Regions from separate parts of the Scandinavium sp. M-37 genome, predicted to be linked through region 3. Evidence: predicted binding sites of a transcription regulator. Region 3 holds the regulator's gene; each other region holds the start of a gene.
The links. Region 3 encodes Fur, which represses iron uptake genes when iron is present. Its sites were predicted from a motif close to ATAATAATGAGAACNACTATCAA; they were not measured.

Region 1: a site for Fur is predicted at 4,468-4,490, ahead of sufA (Fe-S cluster assembly scaffold SufA). Genes of this name have one in related genera too.
Region 2: a site for Fur is predicted at 6,404-6,426, ahead of bfd (bacterioferritin-associated ferredoxin). Genes of this name have one in related genera too.

The regions. Positions count from the first base shown of each region.
Region 1 covers NZ_JBIGIN010000059.1:2,889-11,132, reverse strand. The annotation lists gene sufS (cysteine desulfurase SufS) at 1-548, opposite strand, end outside; gene sufD (Fe-S cluster assembly protein SufD) at 545-1,825, opposite strand; gene sufC (Fe-S cluster assembly ATPase SufC) at 1,800-2,546, opposite strand; gene sufB (Fe-S cluster assembly protein SufB) at 2,563-4,050, opposite strand; gene sufA (Fe-S cluster assembly scaffold SufA) at 4,053-4,427, opposite strand; gene lpxP (kdo(2)-lipid IV(A) palmitoleoyltransferase) at 4,763-5,677, opposite strand; gene menI (1,4-dihydroxy-2-naphthoyl-CoA hydrolase) at 5,936-6,346, opposite strand; gene ACG0Z5_RS23175 (FAD-binding and (Fe-S)-binding domain-containing protein) at 6,343-8,244, opposite strand, start outside.
Region 2 covers NZ_JBIGIN010000016.1:75,346-83,589, reverse strand. The annotation lists gene gspF (type II secretion system inner membrane protein GspF) at 1-258, shown strand, start outside; gene gspG (type II secretion system major pseudopilin GspG) at 269-712, shown strand; gene gspH (type II secretion system minor pseudopilin GspH) at 715-1,212, shown strand; gene gspI (type II secretion system minor pseudopilin GspI) at 1,209-1,583, shown strand; gene gspJ (type II secretion system minor pseudopilin GspJ) at 1,567-2,184, shown strand; gene gspK (type II secretion system minor pseudopilin GspK) at 2,181-3,185, shown strand; gene gspL (type II secretion system protein GspL) at 3,182-4,330, shown strand; gene gspM (type II secretion system protein GspM) at 4,327-4,797, shown strand; gene ACG0Z5_RS13325 (prepilin peptidase) at 4,790-5,560, shown strand; gene bfr (bacterioferritin) at 5,624-6,100, opposite strand; gene bfd (bacterioferritin-associated ferredoxin) at 6,175-6,369, opposite strand; gene ACG0Z5_RS13310 (glycosyl hydrolase family 18 protein) at 6,527-8,244, opposite strand, start outside.
Region 3 covers NZ_JBIGIN010000007.1:111,491-119,734, forward strand. The annotation lists gene ybfF (esterase) at 1-438, shown strand, start outside; gene ybfE (LexA regulated protein) at 570-863, shown strand; gene fldA (flavodoxin FldA) at 1,012-1,542, shown strand; gene fur (ferric iron uptake transcriptional regulator) at 1,869-2,321, shown strand; gene chiQ (ChiQ/YbfN family lipoprotein) at 2,417-2,755, opposite strand; gene chiP (chitoporin ChiP) at 2,803-4,215, opposite strand; gene glnS (glutamine--tRNA ligase) at 4,618-6,285, opposite strand; gene nagE (N-acetylglucosamine-specific PTS transporter subunit IIBC) at 6,469-8,244, opposite strand, start outside.

The DNA of each region.
Region 1 (8,244 bases), on a different contig from region 3:
ACCGGATTTTCAGTTCCGAGGACATTTGACACCTGGGTTATCGCCAGCAGTTTGGTGCGTGCGTCAAACAGACCCGGCACCGCATCGAGCTGCAGCGTGCCGTCGGGATTGAGTGGGATCACCCGCAGTTCTGCTCCGGTGCGGGCACACAGCATCTGCCACGGCACAATATTAGCGTGGTGCTCCATCTGGCTGATGATGATGTTGTCACCCGGTCCGACGTTGCTTCCGCCCCAACTGTTGGCCACAAGGTTTATCCCTTCGGTGGTGCCGCGCACAAACACCAGCTCTTCAGCCGAGCGGGCGTGGAGGAAGTTAGCCGCCTGCTGGCGCACCTGTTCCATCCGCGCCGTGGCTTCGGCACTCAAGGTATGAATCCCGCGATGCACCGCCGCGTAGCCGTGGCGATAAAACTCCGCCTCGGCGTCAATCACCGCATTGGGTTTCTGCGCGCTGGCGGCGCTATCGAGATACGCCAGCGGCTGCCCATTCACCTCTCGGGTCAGTACCGGAAAATCAGCGCGCACCCGCTCAATGGAAAATGTCATGCTCTTCCCCCCGGCAAACGCTGACCAATCCTCGCCAGCACTTCCTGCCTGATAACCGCATCGGTGATGGCTTCGGTCAGTTCCGCGGCAAACGCATAAATAATCATCTGCTGCGCGGCCTGTTGCTTAATCCCACGCGATCGCAGATAGAACAGCTGCTCATCGTCGATACGTCCGATGGTCGCCCCGTGGCTGCATTTCACGTCGTCGGCATAGATTTCCAGCTGCGGCTTGGTGTCGACTTCCGCCAGACGCCCCAACAGGAGGTTGTTATTGGTCATCTGCCCGTCAGTTTTAATTGCGTGCTGCGCCACGTTGATCAGCCCGTTAAACACCGCTCGCCCTTTATCGCTGACGATGGTTTTATGCAACTGGCGGCTGTTGCAATACCCTTTGTTGTGCTCAAGCCAGGTCCGGGTGTCGCACACCTCGTTATTCACCGGCATCGCCAGACTGTTAATCCGCAGGGTGGTGTTTTCGCCATTCAACTGGGTACTGGTGTTGTGGCGCAGTACCGCGCCGCCCAGCAGGAAGCTGTGGCTTGCCGCGCTGGCATCCTGGCCGAGCTGTATATCGTTATGGGCGAAGTGATAGCTGGTCGGGTTCTCAAACGCGAGTTTGATATGCTGCAAATGGGCGTTGTCCGCCAGCTGCATCGTCAGGCGAGAACCGGTGAAATGCCGGGTGTCATTCAGGCTAACGAAATGCTCGATAATCGTCGCCTCTGCGCCCTGCGCCAGTTCCAGATGATGCCGATAATGGGCGGTATTCATCTCCTCACCGCCGGTGCCTTCGGTGATATGCATCAACAGCAACGGCTTCGTGGGCCGCTGATTTCGTGCCACCTGAATGTGGGTCACCGTCTGCGCCAGGCTTTCGGTGAGATGCAGAAATACCTCAGACTGCACCGGCGCGGGCAGCGTTTCACGGGCGTTATCGACCGTGATGCGATAGCCGCAGTCGTTAATGCTATTGAAGGAGTCGCTCAGCGCGGCGCTGAACTGACCGTTCACAAACACCAGACGCAGAGCGTGTACCGGCAACGAGAGCACATCCCGCTGCTCGGCAGTGATTGACGTTTCGATACTGACAAACTGGCTATTGAGCAGCCCGTCCAGCGGGGTGTATTTCCAGTTCTCTTGTTTACGCGTTGGCAGGCCGAGTCGCAGCATCTGTTGCAGGTGCTGTTCCGAATACGACGTGCGCGCATCACCTTGCGCTTCGAACAGATGATGCCACTGTTGCAGCGCGTTACTGCTGTTCGGTAAGCCAGCCATAGCCCTGCTCCTCCAGCTGTTTAACCAGCGTGAAATCGCCGGACTTCACGATACGGCCCTGATACAACACGTGGACAAAATCGGGTTTGATGTAGTCCAGAATACGCTGATAGTGGGTAACGATGATGAACGCCCGCTTGCCATCGCGCAGCGCATTCACGCCGTCTGAGACAATTTTCAGGGCGTCAATGTCCAGCCCGGAATCCGATTCATCCAGAATGCACAGCTCAGGCTCCAGCACCGCCATTTGCAAAATGTCGTTGCGTTTTTTTTCACCACCGGAGAAACCAACGTTGACCGACCGGGTGAGCAAATCTTCCGGCATTTTCAGCAGTTTGATTTTCTCTTCCATCAGATCCTGAAAATCAAAGCGGTCCAGCGTTTCCTGGCCGCGATACTCTCGCACCGCATTGAGCGCGGTCTGCAGGAAGAACTGGTTGCTGACGCCCGGGATTTCGACCGGATACTGGAAAGCCATGAAAATACCTTCTCCGGCACGGTCTTCCGGTGCCAGTTCGAGCAAGTCTTTGCCTTTAAACTCTACCGTTCCGCCAGTGACTTCATAATCTTCGCGCCCGGCCAGGGTGGCAGAAAGCGTACTTTTCCCGGAACCGTTTGGTCCCATAATGGCATGGACTTCCCCCGGGCGAATCTCGAGGTTCAGCCCGCGCAGGATCTCTTTATCTTCAACTGCAACCTGTAAATCTTTAATACTTAACATGTGTGTCCCTTAATCCTTAACCGACGCTGTGTTCGAGGCTGATGGCCAGCAGTTTTTGCGCTTCCACCGCGAACTCCAGCGGCAGTTCTGAGAATACGTCCTTACAGAAACCGTTAACGATCATTGAAATCGCGTCGTCTTCACTGATGCCACGCTGCAAACAGTAGAACAGCTGGTCTTCGCCGATACGGGAGGTGGTCGCCTCGTGCTCAAGCTGGGCGGTGTTATTGCGACACTCCACGTACGGGAAGGTGTGTGCCCCGCTGTCAGGGCCAATCAGCATCGAATCACACTGGGTAAAATTGCGCGCATTGGTCGCCGTTGGCATGATTTTCACTAAGCCACGGTAGCTGTTCTGGCTATGTCCGGCAGAGATGCCTTTCGAGATAATGGTCGATTTAGTGTTCTTGCCGATGTGGATCATCTTGGTGCCGGTATCGGCCTGCTGATGGCCACTGGTCAGCGCTACCGAGAAAAATTCACCAATTGAGTTGTCTCCGCGCAGAATACAGCTTGGGTATTTCCAGGTGATGGCCGACCCGGTTTCCGACTGCGTCCATGACATCTTGCTGTTTTCGCCTTCGCACAGCGCACGCTTCGTGACGAAGTTCAGAATGCCGCCGGTGTTGTTATCCCCAGGGAACCAGTTCTGTACCGTGGAGTATTTCACTTCGGCGTCTTTGTGGATGATGACTTCCACCACCGCCGCATGCAGCTGATAGCTGTCGCGCACCGGGGCCGAACAGCCTTCGATATAGCTGACATAGCTGCCTTCATCGGCCACCAGGATCGTCCGTTCAAACTGGCCGGTTTTTTCGGCGTTAATTCGGAAATAGGTAGACAGCTCCATCGGGCAGCGCACGCCTTTTGGCACATAAATAAACGTGCCGTCGGACGCTACCGCCGCGTTAAGTGCGGCAAAGAAGTTATCGTTGCTGGGCACTACCGTGCCGAGATATTTCTGCACCAGATTGGGGTAATCGTGGATAGCCTCGCCAAATGAACAGAAAATGATGCCCTGTTCACCCAGCTTTTCCCGGTAGGTGGTAGCGACGGAAACGGAGTCAAAAATCGCGTCGACCGCCACTTCTCGCCCTTCACGCACCGGCACGCCGAGCAAGCCAAACGCGTCTTCAACTTCCTGACTCAGGAAAGTATTGGCGCCGGTTTGCTGCACCGCGCCGGGTTCTGAGGCGCAGGTTTCATCACAGTTGCCACAGGATGGCGCAGAGTAATAGCTGTAATCCTGGTAGTTCAGCTTGTCATAATGGGCTTTCAGCCAGTGCGGCTCTTCCATCTCAACCCACGCCCGGTAGGCGTTCAGGCGAAACTCGAGCATCCACTCCGGCTCATTACGTTTGGCTGAAATTGCACGCACCACTTCCTCGCTGATCCCTTTCGCCAGTTCATCGGTCTGTAGTTGGGTAAAGAACCCTTCTTTATAGTTGAGCTGACCGCCGGCCCAGGTTTTGACATCGTCAGTTGCTTCAGTATTACGAGACATAGTTACTCCGCCTGCACGCCAAAACTTTCGCCACAGCCACATTCATGCTGCGCCTTCGGATTGTGGAACTTAAAGATTTGGTTTAAGCCTTCACGCACGTAATCGACTTCTGTCCCGTCGATAAACGGCATCGCCTGTAACGGCACCCACAGTTTCGCGCCGTCCACTTCGAACAACAAATCGTCCGCTTTCGGCTCGGTCACGGTATCCAGTACGTAAGCAAAACCTGCGCAGCCGGAAGTTTTAATCCCCAGCCGAATCCCTAGCACGCCCTGCTTGACCGCCAGCTCGCAGACATGCGCCGCCGCCGCGGGCGTCAGGCTTATGCCACGCCATGCAAAGTCAGCGGGGTTGAAGGTTTGTGATTGCAATTCCATAGGTCCACCTTTTCAGTTGAAGCCACCAGGCCATCCCCTTATGTTAGTGATAATGATTCTCACTTCAACCCCTTGCCAGCAGGGGCTTTCACAGGAATACCTGCATTGGAGGCCTTTTACTAAGCATAGACCCTGTGCACAGGGTGAACAGGTGGATTGGAAATTGTTCAATGCATTGAAAAATAACTGCTTTGGTCAGAAACGCGGGGGGAAAATACGGCAATGAAAAGATGTATAGAAAATACCGATTTATGAGATAGGATTTCGGCCTGCAATGCCAACAAAAAAGCCCTGAGGCAGTTAACCTCAGGGCTTTCACAATACACTGAGCTAAGTCAGTACAGTGATGCCTGACCCGCCGGACGGGTTTTGAAACGGCGGTGTACCCAAAGATATTGTTCAGGCGCACGCAGGATCTCTCTTTCAATCACCTTGTTCATGTAGCTCGCGGCCAGGAACTCGTCCTCCGTCGGATAATCTTTCAACGGTTCACTGATGAACAGGCTATAGCCACGGTTATTCGCTTTACGCACCATAGTGATCGTCAGCAGAGCGGAGCCTGACAGACGCTGAAGAACAAACGTACCGTTGGTGGTCGCCGCTTGCTGCACATTAAAGAACGGCGCAAAGGTGCTGCCTTTCGGGCCGTAATCCTGATCCGGTGCAAACCACACCGCTTCGCCGTGTTTCAGCGCAGTGACCAGACCACGCAGGTTACGGCGATCGATCATCGCTTTGTTGGAACGCAGGCGACCTTTGGTTTGCACCCACTCCATCAATTTGCTGTTATGCGGACGATAGGTAGCCATCATTGGTCGGCACAAACCCATGGTTCTGCCGCCGAGTTCCAGCGACATAAAGTGTACGCCAACCACCATCACGCCTTTTTGCGTTTCCAGCGCTTTGGTCAGGTTCTCATACCCTTCAACGTCAAACCATTTTTTAACCCGGGCATCGCTCCAGAACCAGGCCATGCCGGTTTCAATTAACCCCATGCCGAGAGAAATAAAGTTTTGTTCGATGAGCTTTTCTTTTGCCTCGTCAGTCATCTCCGGAAAACAGAGCGTTAGATTTCTTGACGCAATCTTTTCTCTTCTTTTCAAAAAGGGACGAGAGGCACGGCCGAGCGATGAGCCGATGAGGTAAAGCAAGGGATAAGGGAGTTGGACTATCAGCCAGAGGACACCTAAACCGAACCAGGTTAACCAGTTACGAGGGTGCAACAGCGCTGTGTCGAAGGCTTTTGCCATCGTTAATTCCTGTAAACATGTGTACCAGTAACGCGTAAGGAAAAAACGAAGAAAATCATCAATCTTTAGGCGGTACGTTGTTAATTTTGACGTTAGTTAAACGCGTGTTCAACCAAGAATCAGAATGCTACATCTGCCTGCAAAAAGATAGTGAATTAATCTGAAGCTACCCTTAAGTGGTCAGAAATAAAACGGGAGCATTCTGATGTTTATGCGCGGTTAATTACCGCGCTAATCTTCTTAATGTTATTCCGTTATTCACACCACTGCGGTTGTGAGCCTCGACGAACAGCACAATTTGCCCTGCTCGTCGAAGATATCTATCTGCCATACCTGGTGCCGACGCCCGGCGTGAAGCGCTTTGCAGACGCCGCGCACGCGCCCGCTCCGGACCGATCGAAGGTGATTGGCGTTCACTTCCACGCCGACCACTTTCTCGTCGCCCTCGGTGCACAAATACCCCGCCACTGACCCAAGCGTTTCTGCCAGCACCACTGACGCGCCGCCATGCAACAGACCGAATGGCTGATGAGTGCGGCTGTCAACCGGCATCGTGGCCTCCAGGCTGTCGTCACTCAGACGTTCAAAACGAATATCCAGCAGGCCGACCATGTTGCCCTCTCCCATGGCGTTGAGCTTTTCAAGCGAGGCGCTACGTTTCCAGATCATCCTATTATCTCCAGTAAAGCCTGTAACGGATGGCGAACACCGCTGCCCTCCACGCGCTTCACCTGGCTACGACAGGAATAGCCCGTCGCCAGACAGCGATTGCGGGGCAGGCGTTGCATCGCCTGCTGCCATGATAGTGCGTAGATACCGAGCGAGTTTTCGAGATTCTTCACCTCATGACCATAGGTGCCCGCCATGCCGCAGCAGCCGACGCTCACACTTTCCAGTTTTGCGCCGAAACGCGCGAATATCGCCGCCCACTGTTTAGGCGCCATCGGCAGCGCGGTCACTTCCGTACAGTGGACAAACAGATACCAGGCTTCACCGCTCACCTCGCGCACCTCACTGTTTTCCAGCGCCGTCGGTAACCATTCATGTACCAGTTGCACCTGGAAATCACCGCGTTGATCGCCGAGCGTTTGCTTGTATTCATCGCGATAACAGAGCACCAGCGCGGGGTCTACGCCGACCATGGGCATGTCGAGTTGCGCCACGCGGCTGAGGAAATCGGCGGTTTTCTTCGCGGTTTTCGCAAAGCGTTCAAGGAATCCTTTAATGTGCTGCGCTTTGCCGTTGGGCGAGAATGGCAGCACCACTGGCTGATAGCCCACCTTTTCTACCAGGCGAATAAAATCAGCCACCACCTGCGCGTCGTAGTAGCTGGTGAACGGATCCTGCACCACCAGTACCGTCTTCGCTTTTTGTTCCGGGCTGAGCGCCTCGAGCTGTTCGAGGGTCATGTTCGCCGAACGGTGCCCGACCAGTTGCTGCCGCAATGACGGCGTAGACAACAGCGGCAGGTCAATCATGCCGATATGTTTCTTCGACAGGCTCTTCACCCACGGCTGGCTAATGAAGAAGTTAAAGGTCTTTGGGGCACGGGCCATCAGCGGGGCGTAACTTTCTACCGTGGCCACCACGTGATCGCGTAGCGGACGTAAATAACGGGTGTGATACAGCTGCAGGAAGCGCGAACGGAACTCCGGCACGTCGATTTTAATCGGACACTGAGTCGAACAGGCTTTACACGCCAGGCAGCCGGACATCGCCTCTTTCACTTCATGCGAAAAATCGTACTCGCCCTTATTGGCGTGCCAGCTATTGCGGGTCCGTTCAATCAGCGCTCGCAGGCTGGCGCGTTTCCCCGGCAGCTCTTTTTCCAGCTTCAATGGGTCCACGCCGCGATCGGCCAGCAGACGCAGCCATTCACGCACCAGCGTGGCACGGCCTTTCGGGGAATGCATCCGGTTGCTGGTGATTTTCATCGACGGACACATCGGGCTTTTGGCATCGAAGTTAAAGCACAAACCGTTGCCGTTACACTCCATCGCGCCGCGCCAGGAACTGCGCACCGCAATCGGGATTTGTCGGTCGAACGTGCCGCGCTTAACCGCATCGACTTTCATCATCGGCGCATCGAGGCCTTCCGGTGGGCAGATTTTGCCGGGGTTGAGGCGGTTATTGGGGTCGAACGCCGCCTTCACCTTACGCAGTTCGCCATACAGGGTTTCGCCGAAGAATGCCGGACTGTATTCGGCCCGGAAGCCTTTGCCGTGTTCACCCCACAGCAGGCCGCCGTATTTTGCCGTCAGGGCCACCACCTCATCGGAAATCTGTTTCATCAGGATTTCCTGCTGCGGGTCGCACATATCCAGCGCCGGACGCACGTGTAATACCCCGGCGTCAACGTGGCCGAACATCCCGTAGCTCAGGCCATGCGCATCGAGCAGCGCACGGAATTCAACGATGTAGTCTGCCAAATGCTCCGGTGGAACGCAGGTGTCTTCCGCGAACGGAATCGGTTTTGCCGCGCCTTTGGCGTTTCCGAGCAGACCTACCGCTTTCTTACGCATTGCATAAATGCGTTCGATACCGTCCAGTTCATTGCACAGCTGCCA
Region 2 (8,244 bases), on a different contig from region 3:
TTCCATACCGCGCTGGAAAAGTGCGATCTGTTCCCACCGATGACGCTGTATATGGTCGCCTCAGGTGAGAAAAGTGGACAACTGGGGGAACTCATGGAACGTGCAGCCGACCAGCAAGAGACCCTGCTGCAAAACCGCATCACGCTAGGGTTAGCCCTGTTTGAACCCGCTCTGGTGGTCTCGATGTCATTCATTGTGCTGTTCATCATCATGGCGGTCTTACAACCTATTTTGCAACTCAACTCATTGATAAGTTAGGAATCATAAAATGGAACTTAATAAGCATAATCATCAGCAAGGCTTTACCCTGATGGAACTCATGGTGGTCATTGTCATTCTGGGCGTATTAGCCAGCCTGGTGGTGCCCAATCTAATGGGCAACAAAGAGCGTGCCGACCGACAGAAAGCGGTCAGTGATATCGTTGCACTCGAAAACGCGCTCGATATGTACAAGCTTGATAACCATAAGTATCCCACCACCAGTCAGGGTCTGGTCGCCCTGGTGACTAAACCGACGACCAATCCGGTTCCGACTAATTACAACGAATCGGGTTATATCAAACGGTTACCACAAGACCCATGGGGAAATGATTATTTGCTGGTCAGCCCTGGGGAGCATGGTGCATTCGATCTGATTTCCGCAGGTGATGACAACGAAGCCGGTACGGCGGATGACATCAACAACTGGGATTTGGATAAAGCGAAAAAATAACCATGAATGCGTCGAAGGGTTTCACCCTACTGGAGATGCTGCTGGTGCTGGTCGTAATCGCATTGAGCGCATCGACGGTCATGTTGACGACTGGCCAACTGAATGGCTCACAGGGAAAAGCGGCAAAAACCGGTGAGCAACTCAATGTTCTTATTGAGTATGCAGCAGACTGGGCGACCATGGAAAACAGGCTTATTGGTCTGAGGATCCAGGATGCAGACTGGCAGTTTGTGGTGTCTGAAGGAAAAGAGTGGCAAGAGCCAGACACCCTGTACCGCCTGCCATCGAAAGGCGAGTGGGATGAGTCATGGCATATTCGGCTCTTACCCGCCTCACTCAAACAGCGCTCCAGTCAGTCGCCGCAAATCGTCGTCACTCCTGATGGAGAAATCACCCCGTTTACCTTGCAGGTCGAAGACCGGGACAGTGGCAAAACCCTTTTCACCCTCACAAGTCAGGGCGGTTTACCGCTGCATTTCACACCAGGGAAAGGTCGATGAAAACGGAGCATGACGGATTCACTATCCTGGAGGTTCTGTTAGCGATGGTGATTTTCGCGGCAGTCAGCATGACGTTAATTTCCAGCATCAATGGGCAACTTTCAGCCACGACGGCGATGCGGGACAACGTCTTCGCCACGTGGGTGGCAGACAACGTACTGACCACATTCGCGTTGGCGAACAGTAGTGAAGCAAAGACGCAACACGGCAGCATGTTAATGGGTGGTAGCGAGTGGGAATGGACGCTTGCGGTGGGGCAAAGTGAAGTAGAGGACATGACCCGCTGGCAGGTGAAGGTCCCGCTGGAAAACGGCCAACACGTTCAGCTCGAACGCTATGTGATGGAGCCAGAAAATGCCACACAGCCCTAAAAGTCAATCAGGTTTTACCTTATTGGAAGTCTTGATAGCCATTGTTCTGTTTGCCGTGCTCACGCTAATGACGGGCCAGCTCCTGACGGCGTCTATCAACAGTAACGAAACGACCAAAAAGCACCAGCAACGCTTCAGCGCATTATTACGCACCGTCAACCAGCTCGAAAAAGACATCAGGCAGTTTGTGCCACGCCCACTCAGGAATAGTACCCAAGTGATTGAAGCCGGCCAAACCGACTTAACGCTGACTACCGCACGTGCGGATGACGTATTGAATGCCTGCTGTACACCCGCCATCCAGCGGGTCCATTGGTATCTGAAAAAAGGCGTGCTTTATCGTGAGGTTTGGCAATATCCGGATGCCGTAAAACCGACACTGGTGATGCCTATGCTTGATAACGTAGACAGTTTTACGCTGCGCTATTACGCGCAAGGGGCTTTCCTTGATAAGAATGACGCCGGCAAAACGCTACCGCAGGCAGTTGAGTTTACTTTTGGGCTGGTCGATCCGGGCCCTGTCATGCGACTCGTTCGCCTGCCGGAATATCATCTCCAGCCAGGGATGAGCGCACCTGAGTCTCCGGAAAAACAACAATGAAACGACAGCAACAAGGCATGGCGCTACTGGTTGTGCTGATGATTCTGGCAATCATGGCAGCGCTGGCGACAGAAATGACATTACGTTTTCAGGTGAACCTGAAACGCACCGGTTATACCGCCTCCCGTCTGGCGAAAAATGAACTCGTTGGAATAGCAGAACAACAGGCTGTGCGTATTTTGCAACAGGACCTTAAGGACAATGCCAAATATACCTCGCCGGATCAGTATTGGGCCCAGCCACATGACATTGAATTGTCCGACGAACGCAACGTGCATTGGCACCTGGAAGATGCGCAAAACTGTTTTAACCTCAATGTCCTGTCTGCCGTGCCCGTAGATTCAATGGCTGATGAACCGTACAGCGTAAAAACATTCCGCGCCCTTTTGGCCAACAGCGGTGCGGAAGGCGCCCAAGCAGACACCATTATTGATTCAATTGCGGACTTTATCGACAGCGACGATATTCCACGTCGTGCCGGGGCAGAAAGTGAGTATTACCACACCCGGGAGATCCCACATGACAATGCAAACACCCTGTTCGTAAGCGTCTCTGAGCTCAAAAGCGTTCAGGGCATGAGCCAGGCGCTTTATCAACGCCTGGCCCCCAATCTGTGTGCGTTACCCACAACCGAATTGCGAATCAATGTCAGCACCCTGACCGCCCGGCATGCGTCCCTGCTGGCCGCCATATTTAACAACGTGATATCAGCCAGAGAGGTTGAAACACTGTTTGCCAACCGGTCGTCGCAAACCTGGCAAAACACGGTTCAGTTGGCGGGCTATCTGAAGAAAACCTTTCCAGGACATGACCAAGATTTTGCCGCAGCCAAAGGCATTCTTACCACCTTTAGCCATTTTTTCAGGCTGGAAACAAACATTCAGCAGGACGATGGACGGCAATATTTTACCAGCCAGCTTGAATACGATGAAAAAGAGAAAAAAGTGTTAATCGTAACCCGCACCGTCGGCGTATACGAACACATGAAGGGAAGTCGATGAAAATGGAATCGTTAATTTTGCGCCCCGGCGTAAACACACTTGAGTGTCGTTATCATAATGAGCACGGAGAGCCGGTCATGCAGCAGTTCGCTGACATCACTGAGCCCAACTGCTTGTGTGATTTACCCGGGAAGGACAGCGCCCTGTTGCTACTCTCCCCAGAGCATTTTTACTTCCGTGAAGTGACCCCTCCGGCGGAGGACTACAGCATGACGGCGCAAACCCTTGGCTGGTTAACGGAAGATGCGGTGGCAGAAAACCCAGACGATCTCCACTGGAGTATTCTGGCGCGCAATGAAGGCAGCTTACAACTCGCGGGCATCCGCAAAGTGGTCCTGACTGATATTCTGTACAGCCTCAGTCTGGCGGGCGTCACAGTCAGACGGGCACTGCCTGATGGTTATGATTTGCCCTTTGAGCCTCAGGCCTGGACACTCCTTCAGCACGAGAGCAGCTGGCTCATGCGCTATGCGGAACACAAATTTTCTGTGCTCAACACCGCCCTGCTTGAACATTTATTGATGTGTCATCCGGCACAAAAAATACTCAGTTTTAATCCCCTACCCGTCGCCCATGAACCGACAGAAATTCTGCCCGCACAAGACAGGCACACAGACTGGCATCAACAGCCGACGACGGTCGCAAACATCAACCTGCTTCACGGCCCGTTTCGCGTGCGACCGCCAGTTGTAGCGGTTAAGCCGTTTTACAAAAAGCTCGTCGGCGGCGCGCTGTTGTTGGCGCTTTTACTCTGGTTAAGCGCAAAGGGATTGGTTCTCTGGCAAGTTAGCCAGCAAAACGCAGACCTGAAAGCACAAGGTAAGGCCCTGTGGAGCCGCTATTTCCCCGGTGACACGCGGAGCAGTAACTTTAAATTCTTCTTCGAATCCGCCTCCGGACAAACCTGGCCTGACGTCATGTCTCGCCTGTCACTGGTTTCGCAAAACCTGCAGGATTTCCCGAAGCTTAAGATTCGTCAGTTCGCATATGACAAGGACAAACACGCCTTGAGGTTAACTCTGAAAGTTGAAGATCCTGCCCAGATGGCACAATTCATACAACGTACCCATGACGATCTTAATTTTTCCGTGCAACCAAGTGAGACCGCTGGTCTGATGGTGTTAACCAGCGGAGCTAAACCATGATCAACTGGTGGCAGGGCAAAACGCTCCGGGAAAAAGTTTTCATCCTTCTGTTGGCAGGCTGCTGTTTAATGGCGGGTATCATGTATGGCATCGTTACGCCGTTGAACAAGGGTATCGCACGCCTATCCGATGAGAACAGACGCCTCGCAGATGAAATTGTATGGCTGGAAAATGCCGCTCATCGTAAGGGTATTGTTCCGGCAAATCCCACGACGGCAACGATGGAGCAACTGCTGGCGAATACCGCCAGGCAGAGTGGCATTCAGTATAAAAGCCAAAAAGCCGATCCTCAGACCTTGTCGGTCTCTCTCTCGCCATTACCCGCCAATACGCTGTTCACCTGGCTTCAGGCTTTACAGCGTAGCGGTTTACAGGTCACACAACTCGAATTTTCCGCTCACTCTGCGGGGAAGAACAATGTGAAAGTCATCACGCTCAAGCTGCGCCAGGTGAAGACCCATGGATAAGGTTATTGAGATAGTCCTGATGGGCGTCTTGGGTTTGCTTATCGGCAGTTTTATGAATGTGGTCGTCTATCGCATGCCCCGAGGTATTAAAGATAGCAGCTCACCCCTCAGCAACATTGCCTGGCCCGGATCCTGTTGCCCTCATTGTCAGCATCCGATTCGCTTCAGAGACAACGTTCCACTCCTCAGTTGGCTCTGTCTGCAGGGACGTTGTCGTGATTGCCACTCGCCGATCTCTCTGCGTTATCCTTTGACGGAAGCCGTTTGCGGATTGATGTTTGCGCTGATTACCAGCGTGTTTCCACTGCTTCCTGACGCTCTGGCCATCTGCCTGTTGTTTTGGTTCCTACTGGCATTAACGCAAATCGACGCGCAGCATTGTTTACTGCCAGACAAACTAACGTTGCCGTTATTGTGGCTGGGCCTGCTGTATCACTGTTTTTTTATGGGGATCGACCTACGCGACGCTGTACTTGGCGCGATAGCAGGCTACTTGGCGCTGTGGCTGGTTTATCAGGCGTTTCGACTGCTGGCGGGTAAAGAAGGGATGGGCTTTGGTGATTTTAAATTACTCGCCGCGCTGGGAGCATGGTGTGGGTGGCAGGCCTTACCGAGCATCTTGTTACTGTCCTCGGTGCTGGCACTAATTTATGCCCTGGGCCGCCTTATCTTACACGGCAACAAACAACCACACATCGCCTTCGGTCCGTGGCTAAGCGTAGCGGGCTGGCTGAGTTTTGTGTGGCAAACCTGGAACGGCTAGCAGCACTGACATGCAGAGCGGCAAAAGTATGCTTACCGCTCTGAATGCGCAACGTTAAAACCGTTAGTTCTCTTCGCGAATCTGGGCCTGCAGGTAATTTTGTATGCCCATTTTCTGAATCAAATCCAGCTCGGTTTCCAGCCAGTCAATGTGATGTTCTTCCTCGGTCAAAATCTTGATCATCATATCGCGACTGGCGTAATCAAAGACGCTATCGGCATAGGCGATAGCTTCCCGCAGGTCCTTCGCCCCCTCCAGCTCCAGCCTGAGGTCAGACTGCAACATCTCCTCAACATCTTCGCCAATTTGAAGCTTGCCTAGATCCTGAAGGTTGGGGATCCCTTCGAGAAACAGAATACGCTCGATATAAATATCGGCATGTTTCATTTCATCGATGGATTCATGGTATTCGACATCGTTGAGACGTTTTAATCCCCAGTTTTTAAACATACGTGCATGTAAGAAATACTGGTTGATTGCGACAAGCTCATTTCCCAATAACTTATTGAGATAACTTATGATTTTAACATCACCTTTCATTATATAGTCCCTCCGCTTCCACTCTAACAAGCGTAGTAGAAGCGAAGAAAAAATAAACGCGAATTGTGGTGTTATCAGGCGATTTCTTTAAATTCAGGGAGTTGGGTCAATTCATCCTGCATGATTTCGCGCGCGGCACGAATACATTTCCCGCATTGCGTCCCGACAGGGACAAACTTTCTGAGTTGTTGAAAAGACTGAGGACTGAACTGGCGCACAGCCTGGCGGATCTTCTTATCACTAACACCATTACACAGACAAACGTACATATCGACTCCCGTACAATTTCTGATCAAAGTGTAAATGAGAATGGTTATGATTTCAATAGCGTTGCATACCGTCGTGAGAAAATCATGCTGCACAAAAAAAGCGCACCAGCATGTACTCAGGTGCGCTTTAAGTAAGTTTAGTCTGTGTTCAGAACTATTATTTCAGCATGTCAGCGGTAACAACCACTTCAGCGACATATGCCGGATTCGGGGAGGTACGTTCAATGACAATAGTCTCACCAACAGAAATCGCTTTTTCGTCTGATTTCACGAGGATGGTGTTATCGCCCTGATCGCTGGCATTCGCGTAGCTGCATTTACCATTGTCACAATAGAAAATGGTATTGCCTATTTGCTGGTCATCGTCAATCACCTTAGCGACATACGAGGAGCCATCTTTGCTTTGTAATTTATCTTTTGCAAACTCAACAATGGCATAAGGTACGTTGTTAATTTTCTGTACAGTCAAAGACTTAACAGAGCCATCATTGATGACGGATTTCTTACCATCAAGCATATCCTGAGTGACGGTAATTTGCCCAATTACCGCCGCATCTGGCGTTGTGCGTTTAACGGTAATAACGCTACCGACAGGGATTTTACTGCTTACATCACCAGAGTTTAATGAAACCTCGTTACCCAAATAACCGGCATAAGCGTAATAAGGCTGCACGCCCTCCGTTGAGAATAAATATTTACCATCAACCTCGACACGATAAGCATGTCCTGAGGTCAGTTTATCGGCAGGCAAATTGAAGACAACGCGACGTCCGCCATTTTGCAAAGTAACGAATAACCCCTTCATATCAGGATCTTGTGCCGGGGTCGTTTTAATTTCTTTAACGATATTCCCCAGTTCATGATCTGGCGTATCGCCGCTGATATCCCAGACAATCGCGCCAGCAAAACCTTGCTGATTGATGTAGTCGACTTTCTCTTTCACAGACTGTGGATCGTCGTAGGTCAGGAACTCTTTGTTCTGCGGACCGTACAGATAAGGCACACCGGATTCGCTATCCCAGTAGCGTACGTACTCGCCGCTGGCCAGTTTCTCTTTCAGCACATACCACGGATGGGTACCGGTGTTCTGATCAGGATCATCCCAAGTGCCGTGTACCGTTGCGGTACCCGGAGCAAACAAGCCAGGCAGACCTTTAACAATTTCGGTGGGTTCAACATCACCCCAGCCACGGCCGTAGTATGGAATACCCATCAGCAGTTTGGATTTTGGCACGTTCCAGGTATTAACATACTCTGTCATGGTCGCGGCAACGTTCAGCAACTGATCTTCATCTTTGCTGTTCGCGTTCAGTGGCGCGTTGTGGCCGGTAACGGGTTCGAAGGCACCGTGGATGTCATATGCCATCACGTTGACGGTATCAAGCAGCGGAGTGGTTACCGCAGGATTGATAAACTCAATTTTATTGTGGTTAGTGGTGACTGCAGCAGAAAGTGAATAGTATTTGTCATCTTTCTTACCCTCGTCATCAAGCTTAGCGCGAACCAACTGAACGAGATTTGTGAAGCTCTCTTTTTCAGCATCGGTATCCGGATATTCCCAGTCAATGTCAATGCCGTCAAAGTCCCACTTCAGCATGTATGCCACCATGCTGCTGGCAAGTTTCTCAGTGCCTTCCTGGGTTGCCGTTGCCGCTTCGAATACGCCCTCTTCAGAGTTATTCCAGCCACCTACAGAAATGATATGTCTGACACCTGTAGCTTCGGTACGCTCATTCAATTCTTTAATGAGGCCCGGACCTTTTTCGGTATCATGCATGGTGACTTCGCCATTTTTGACCACCGCGAAACCATAGTTAATTTCGGTCAGCGTAGAGTAGTCAATTTTATCTGGCGTGAAGTTATTGTGGGCATCAT
Region 3 (8,244 bases):
GTGGCGATAGATATTGCTCCGGTGAATTATCAGGTGCGTCGTCACGATGAAATCTTTGCGGCCATCAACGCGGTGACCGAAGCCGCTGTCTCAAACCGTCAGCAGGCGGCAGAGGTTATGCGCAAGCATATTAATGAAGAAGGCGTGATTCAGTTCCTGTTGAAATCTTTTGTCGACGGCGAATGGCGCTTCAACGTGCCCGCATTGTGGGATCAGTATGAGCACATCGTCGGTTGGGAACCGATTCCCGCATGGGACCACCCTGCCCTGTTTATTGCTGGCGGCAATTCGCCTTATGTCACCAACGCGTACCGCGACGCCCTGTTAGCGCAGTTCCCACAGGCGCGAGCGCACGTGATTGCCGGGGCTGGACACTGGGTTCATGCTGAAAAACCGGATGCGGTACTCCGCGCTATCCGTCGCTACCTGGCGGAATGATTAAAATCCGAGCAAGCAAGCGCCATTGTGGCTCCCGGCGTTGGCGTGTGGGTTTCGCTCATGTATGATTGCGCGCTATCTGCGCCGGGCCTGTCGTCTGGCGGCTTGTTTCCCCGAAGTCACTCTGAATCATGGCAAAAGAACAAACGGACCGAACGACATTAGATTTGTTCGCAAACGAGCGTCGCCCGGGAAGGCCGAAAACCAATCCGCTCTCACGCGACGAACAGTTACGCATTAATAAGCGTAATCAGCTGAAACGCGACAAAAGCAACGGTCTCAAACGCGTTGAGCTTAAGCTCAATAACGATGCCGTTGACGCACTCAATGAGCTGGCGGATGCCAGAAACATGAGCCGCAGCGAGCTTATCGAAGAGATACTGATGCAACAACTGGCTGCGTTACACGGCCAGGAACGTGACTGAAAACACGAAATCTTTCACTTTCATTTAGCAGTGAGTGCAGTACGGCGCAATTGCAGTTCCCGCGCACTTCTCCTCCTGCTATCATTGCCTTTATCTGTGGGCAACATTCCACCATCATTTCATTACGTTTCAAGAGGTTATTTTACTCATGGCAATCACAGGTATTTTTTTCGGCAGCGACACCGGTAACACCGAAAATATTGCGAAGATGATCCAGAAGCAGCTGGGCAAAGACGTTGCCGAGGTGCATGACATTGCCAAGAGCAGTAAAGAAGACCTCGAAGGTTTCGACATTCTGCTGCTGGGTATCCCAACCTGGTACTACGGTGAAGCACAGTGTGACTGGGACGACTTCTTCCCGACGCTGGAAGAGGTAGACTTCAACGGCAAACTGGTGGCCCTGTTTGGCTGTGGCGATCAGGAAGACTACGCAGAATATTTCTGTGATGCGCTGGGCACCATCCGCGACATCATCGAACCGCGCGGCGCGACCATTGTCGGTCACTGGCCAACCGAAGGCTACCATTTCGAAGCCTCTAAAGGTCTGGCCGATGACAACCATTTTGTTGGTCTGGCCATTGATGAAGATCGCCAGCCTGAACTGACCGCTGAACGCGTTCAGAAGTGGGTAAAACAAATCTCTGAAGAGCTGCACCTGGAAGAGATCAAGAACGCCTGATGATGTCACGGCGCAGCGCCTGCGTTGCGCCGTATGATTGATGAACAAATCGATAGATTGCGTAAAATTAATAGTTATAAGCAATCAAATTAATCGCTACAAATTTTTAACTTTTGAGCACATATCTGTACAATGTCTTCTGTTTTGACGAGGTCGGATGTTTCGCTTTGCAGATGATGCCTCGTTTCTGAAAAGCATACTTTGCTCAGGGTTTGCAGTTTTCATTTAGGCACCGCAGTCCTATAATGAGACGCATTATCCTGAATTCATTCTTAGTAATACTTCCTATAAGGAAGTGTATCGCCTAGCAACAGGACTGATTCCGCATGACTGACAACAATACCGCATTAAAGAAAGCAGGCCTGAAAGTCACGCTTCCTCGATTGAAAATTCTGGAAGTGCTTCAGGAGCCTGACAATCACCATGTCAGTGCGGAAGACCTTTATAAACGCCTCATCGACATGGGCGAAGAAATTGGTCTGGCAACGGTGTATCGCGTTCTGAACCAGTTCGACGATGCCGGGATTGTCACCCGCCACAATTTCGAAGGCGGTAAATCTGTTTTCGAATTGACCCAACAGCATCACCACGATCACCTGATCTGCCTCGACTGTGGCAAGGTTATCGAATTCAGTGATGACTCTATCGAAGCGCGTCAGCGCGAAATTGCCACCAAACACGGCATTCGTCTGACCAACCACAGTCTTTATCTTTATGGCCATTGCGCAGAAGGCGACTGCCGTGAAGATGAGCACGCACATGACGGTGCCGAGAAATAATCGGCCCCCCAGAAAAGTAAAAGCCAACCTGACGGTTGGCTTTTTTATTGGCATTTTTGGCATAACATTGGGGCAATAGCGCCAACCGTCGAGGGTTACGGCTTAGGCGTATTGTTACTGCGAATCTCTTTCCACACCTGATCACAACGGGCTTTGACTGCCTGATCGTTGCCGGTCCGCGTCGCCAGAATACAATTCTGGTAATCCAGTACGCGTACACTTTCCTGATTCGCAAACTGCTGATGGGTCTTGTCAGTTTTCAGCACGTTAAGCACGCTCTGGCAGGCGTCAATTTTATCCGGATTTCCTTCAGCGGTATTGATACAGGCGCTGTAGGCATCTTTCAGCTTGCTGTCTTCTTGTGGTGCGGGAGATGGCTGTGCGCAGGCCACCAGCCCGGAAGCCATAACGGCGATAAGAATCAATTTTTTCATGATACGGCCTTATCAATGCGCGGCAGGTTTACCCTGCCGCACGCGTGTCAGAAGATAGTGAACGGGGCGATAACGATGAACTTCACGTCACGCTCATCCTGGAAGATGTTGCCGTAACCACCGCCCCAGCTTGGGATGTCGGAGTGGTTGTCGTATTGAGTGAAGTGCAGTTTGAACAGCGTGCCTTTCGCACGGCCTTCCTGCACGGTGTACATCGCATCAAAGCTGTAAGAAGACTCTTTGATTTTGTTCGAGGCGTTGTCTTCACGCTGACCCGCGCTGTTGATATACCAGTCTGCCGGTTTGGCATCCCAGGCATACACGTAAGATGCACCGACGGCCCAGCCCGGCATATCCCAATTTTTCAGGTCATACATCGCACCGAAGAACACCGCTTTTTCGCCGTTGGCGTTGAAGTCTGAGCGGTTATCCCACCAGATATCGAGACGACCGTTGGAGGAGGCATAGGTCGGGGTCATACGCTGGAGGAAGTAACCCTGCTGGCCTTCTGCTTTTACCCACGTCCCTTCAAGGCGCAGGTCAACCACGTCAGCCACTTTATAGCCGAAGGTCAGTGCCTGTAACCACGCGGTGCCGTCGTAGATATCGTTAATGGTGTTGCTCTCAACGGTGTCACGCGCCCCATAGAATTGGTAGCTGGTCGAGAGTGGTGCACCGGCGACATCAAATTTGTAGCTGGCTTTGGCGAAGTACTGATCCATAAAGCCTTCTGCCTGACCAAATGCCGCTTCCAGCACCAAGTCATTTTTGAAATCATACTTAGCACCAATGGAGTGCAGATACTCAACTTTGGTCTTCTTATCGTTCTGATAAAAATGATCTGTTTCGAGGTGCCATGGAGCCTTGTATTCGTTGGTCCACATATAGGAGAAACTCAACGCGCCTGCATCACCGTAATCAAAGTTAGCCCCGGCTTCTGCCCCTTGATACGTACCTGGCATAAAGCTCCAGTGCGGCGCTAAAAGCGTTTGCCCGGTTGGCTGAATATAACCTGCTCGCGCCCAGGTTGGGCCCAGTTTGAATTTCGCGGCAGCTTTATAAAGGCTGATTCCACTCTTATCGCCAGAGTAATCTTCGTCGTAACCTTTATTAATGGATGAGAATGCAATTTCGTTTGGGTGTCCGCTTTCTGATGACTCCGCCATTTCAATAGCGGTGAAAGCAGCAATATCAAGGCCGATAAAATCGGCGGCATAGCCAGACTGGAAGTCGAGGTTAGCGTTCCAGGTGGAATGGGAAAGGTTGGTTTTGTACTTGTCGCCGTCGGTGACGTCTTTACGGTCACGTTCACGTTGCCAGTAATAGACACCGCCGGTTAAGGTTGAATCGTCTACGAATCCTGCTGCACTGGCTTGCGGAACTGCAATCCAGCCCGACATTGCGGTGACCCCGGCAATAGCCAGCGCCAGCGTACTACGTTTGCCACTGAACGTACGCATGTGTATATCCTCTTTGACTTTTAAAAACGCGCTCACAAAGGTGAACAGCGATAAAAATAAGTACTGCAAAAAAGTAGCGAGGCAGAAATGTCCTAACGCTATGTCGGTAGACTATTTTTCGCGACGCGAATTATCAATCCTTTTTCCGCACGAAAGCACAAGATTATGACAGGGCGCACATATTTGATTGCGTTTTGTTACAAAGTTGCGTTTTTAAAGGAGATGCCGCAAGGTGCATTAGGCTGGGGTTTTACAACGAATTAGAGAATAACGTCAGTTGAAAATGTAACAAGGCAGAGGCGGTGTTTCATAGATCGAAATGATATTATTTCGCATCACGAAAATGACATAAAAAAAGCGCCGCTCAGGGCGACGCTTCTTCATTTTGCGATAACGGAACGGTTACTCGCCCGCTTTCGCCCAGGTATCACGCAGACCCACGGTGCGGTTAAACACCAGCTTCTCAGCGGTGGTATAACGGCTGTCGAGGCAGAAGTAACCCTCACGTTCGAACTGATGCGCTTTGCCCACTTCAGCGGCTTTCAGCGAAGGCTCAGCATAGCCCTGCTTGATAACCAGTGATTCTGGGTTGATGACAGCCAGGAAGTCCTCTGCGGCCCCCGGGTTCGGCACGCTAAACAGACGATCGTACAGGCGAATCTCAACCGGCAGCGCATGCTGAGCGCTAACCCAGTGGATCACGCCTTTCACTTTACGACCATCAGCCGGATCTTTACTCAGCGTATCGGCATCATAAGTACAGAAGATAGTCGTAATGTTGCCTTCTGCATCTTTCTCTACGCGCTCGGCCTTAACCACGTAAGCGTTGCGCAGGCGCACTTCTTTGCCCATCACCAGACGCTTGTACTGCTTGTTGGCTTCTTCACGGAAGTCAGCGCGATCGATCCAGATTTCCCCACTGAACGGCACTTCACGGCTGCCCATTTCAGGTTTGCTCGGGTGGTTCGGCATGGTGACGATTTCGCTTTCACCCTGCGGGTAGTTTTCGATAACCAGTTTAACCGGATCGATAACCGCCATCGCACGCGGTGCATTATCGTTGAGATCTTCACGAATGCAGGATTCCAGCGATGCAATCTCGATGGTGTTGTCCTGCTTGGTGACGCCGATGCGCTTACAGAACTCACGAATGGACGCTGAGGTATAGCCGCGACGACGCAGACCGGAGATGGTCGGCATACGCGGATCATCCCAGCCTTCAACGTGCTTGTCGGTAACCAGCAGGTTCAGCTTACGCTTGGACATCACGGTGTATTCCAGATTCAGACGAGAGAACTCGTACTGACGCGGATGGACCGGAATGGAAATGTTGTCCAGCACCCAGTCGTACAGGCGACGGTTGTCCTGGAATTCCAGCGTACACAGCGAGTGGGTAATGCCTTCCAGCGCATCGCTGATGCAGTGAGTGAAGTCATACATCGGGTAGATGCACCACTTACTGCCGGTCTGATGGTGATCGGCGAATTTGATGCGATACAACACCGGATCGCGCATCACAATAAACGGCGATGCCATGTCGATTTTGGCACGCAGACACGCTTTCCCTTCTTCGAAGCCCCCGGCACGCATTTTTTCAAACAGCGCCAGGTTCTCTTCCACACTGCGATCGCGGTAAGGGCTGTTTTTGCCCGGCTGCGTCAGGGTGCCGCGGTATTCACGGATTTCGTCTGCGGAGAGTTCGTCCACATACGCCAGACCTTTGTTGATAAGCTCAATCGCATACTCGTGCAGCTTATCGAAGTAGTCAGAGGAGTAGCAGATGTCACCTGACCAGTGGAAGCCTAACCACTCGACGTCATGTTTGATCGACTCCACGTATTCGATGTCTTCTTTCACCGGGTTGGTGTCATCGAAACGCAGGTTGCACTGACCCTGATAATCCTGGGCGATGCCGAAGTTCAGGCAGATCGATTTCGCATGACCGATGTGCAGATAACCGTTCGGCTCAGGCGGAAAACGGGTGTGCACGGTCGTATGCTTACCAGTGGCCAGATCTTCATCGATAATCTGGCGAATAAAGTTAGTCGGGCGGGCTTCTGCCTCACTCATCGCGGGTTCCTCAAGGCGTAAACAACATATAACGGAATATGATCTTATAAGCTGAGGGCGGAGACAACCCTTAGTTACAGAAAAATGGGGGTTAACAGAGAATATTGGGGCGGCGGGAGCCATAAAAAAGCGGCGGAGGATTTCCCCCCGCCGCTAAGGCACTTAAGTTCTACTCAGGAACGATTACTTGCCTTTAATCTCATACAGCGGCGTAACGCCTGCAACAACCTGACCCTGCGCCTTGATAACCAGGCCGCTGAAATCATCGATGTTGCTGCACACCACTGGGCTAATCATTGAGCGTGCGTTAGCGTTCAGGAAGTCCAGATCCATTTCCAGGACCGGCTGACCTGCAACCACTTCGGCACCCTCTTCTACCAGACGCGTGAAGCCTTGGCCGTTCAGTGCAACGGTATCGATCCCCATGTGGACAACGATTTCCGCGCCTTTTTCAGTTTCGAGGCAGAACGCGTGGTTGGTATTGAAGATTTTAACGATGGTACCAGCCGCCGGAGAAACAACCGTTTTTTCAGTTGGTTTCACCGCCACACCGTCGCCTACTGCTTTGCTGGCGAAGGCTTCATCAGGCACCTGATCCAGAGCGACCACATCCCCGGTCACTGGCGAAACCAGTGCAGCGATGGTGACCGCGTTTGGCACAGCCTGCGGTTTAGCCGCGGCCTGGGCTGGTACTGCTGCCGGAGCGGCTTCTGCGGCGGCAACGTGACCGGTGGTTTTCATCGCGTTAGCGATTTTTTCTGCCACAAAGCCCACGATAATCTGCACGCTGGTTTTGTTCAGACGAATCACACCAGAGGCACCCAGACGCTTAGCCAGCGCTTCGTTAACCAGCGCGGAATCTTTCACGTTCAGACGCAGACGAGTGATACAGGCGTCAATCCCGGTCAGGTTGTCAGAACCGCCCACTGCGGCGATGTACTGGCGTGCCAGCTCGGACGCATCCTGCTCTTTATCACTGCTCACATTCACGTCCTGGCCATCGGCTTCGCTACCGGCAACAGCCAGTTCGCGACCCGGAGTCATCAGGTTGAATTTGGTGATAGTGAAGCGGAACACCACGTAGTAGATAACGAAGAACACCAGACCCTGAGGGATCAGCATCCACCAGTGTGTCGCCAGCGGGTTACGCGAGGACAGCACCATATCCACCAGACCGGCGCTGAAGCCGAAGCCCGCAATCCATTGCATGCTGGCAGCGATGAATACGGAAATACCGGTCAGCACAGCGTGGATGAAGTACAGAACCGGCGCCACGAACATGAAGGAGAACTCCAGCGGTTCTGTGATACCGGTGAAGAAGGCCGCGAATGCGCCCGCCATCATGATACCCAGTACCTTGGCCTTGTTTTCTGGACGAGCACAGTGGTAAATCGCCAGTGCCGCACCCGGCAGACCGAACATCATGATCGGGAAGAAGCCTGCCTGATAACGGCCGGTGATGCCCACCACTGCTTTACCGGCTTCGATAGACTGCGCGCCGCCGAGGAAGTTAGGGATATCGTTAATGCCGGCAACGTCAAACCAGAATACGGAGTTCAGCGCGTGGTGCAGACCTACCGGGATCAGCATACGGTTGAAGAACGCATATACGCCTGCACCGACAGAACCCAGTTTCTGGATGTGCTCACCAAAGGCCACCAGACCGTCGAAGATAACCGGCCAGACATACATCAGTACGAAAGCGACGGCAATCATGACGAAGGAGGTCAGGATCGGAACCAGACGGCGACCGCTGAAGAACGACAGCGCTTTTGGCAGCTCAACGCCGCTGAAGCGGTTGTACAGTTCCGCAGAGATAATACCGACAAGGATACCGACGAACTGGTTGCTGATCTTACCGAATGCCGCCGGAACCTGGTCCGCCGGAATTTGTTGGATCATGGACACCGCTGCCGGAGAGCAGAGGGTTGTTAATACGAGGAAACCCACAAAGCCGGT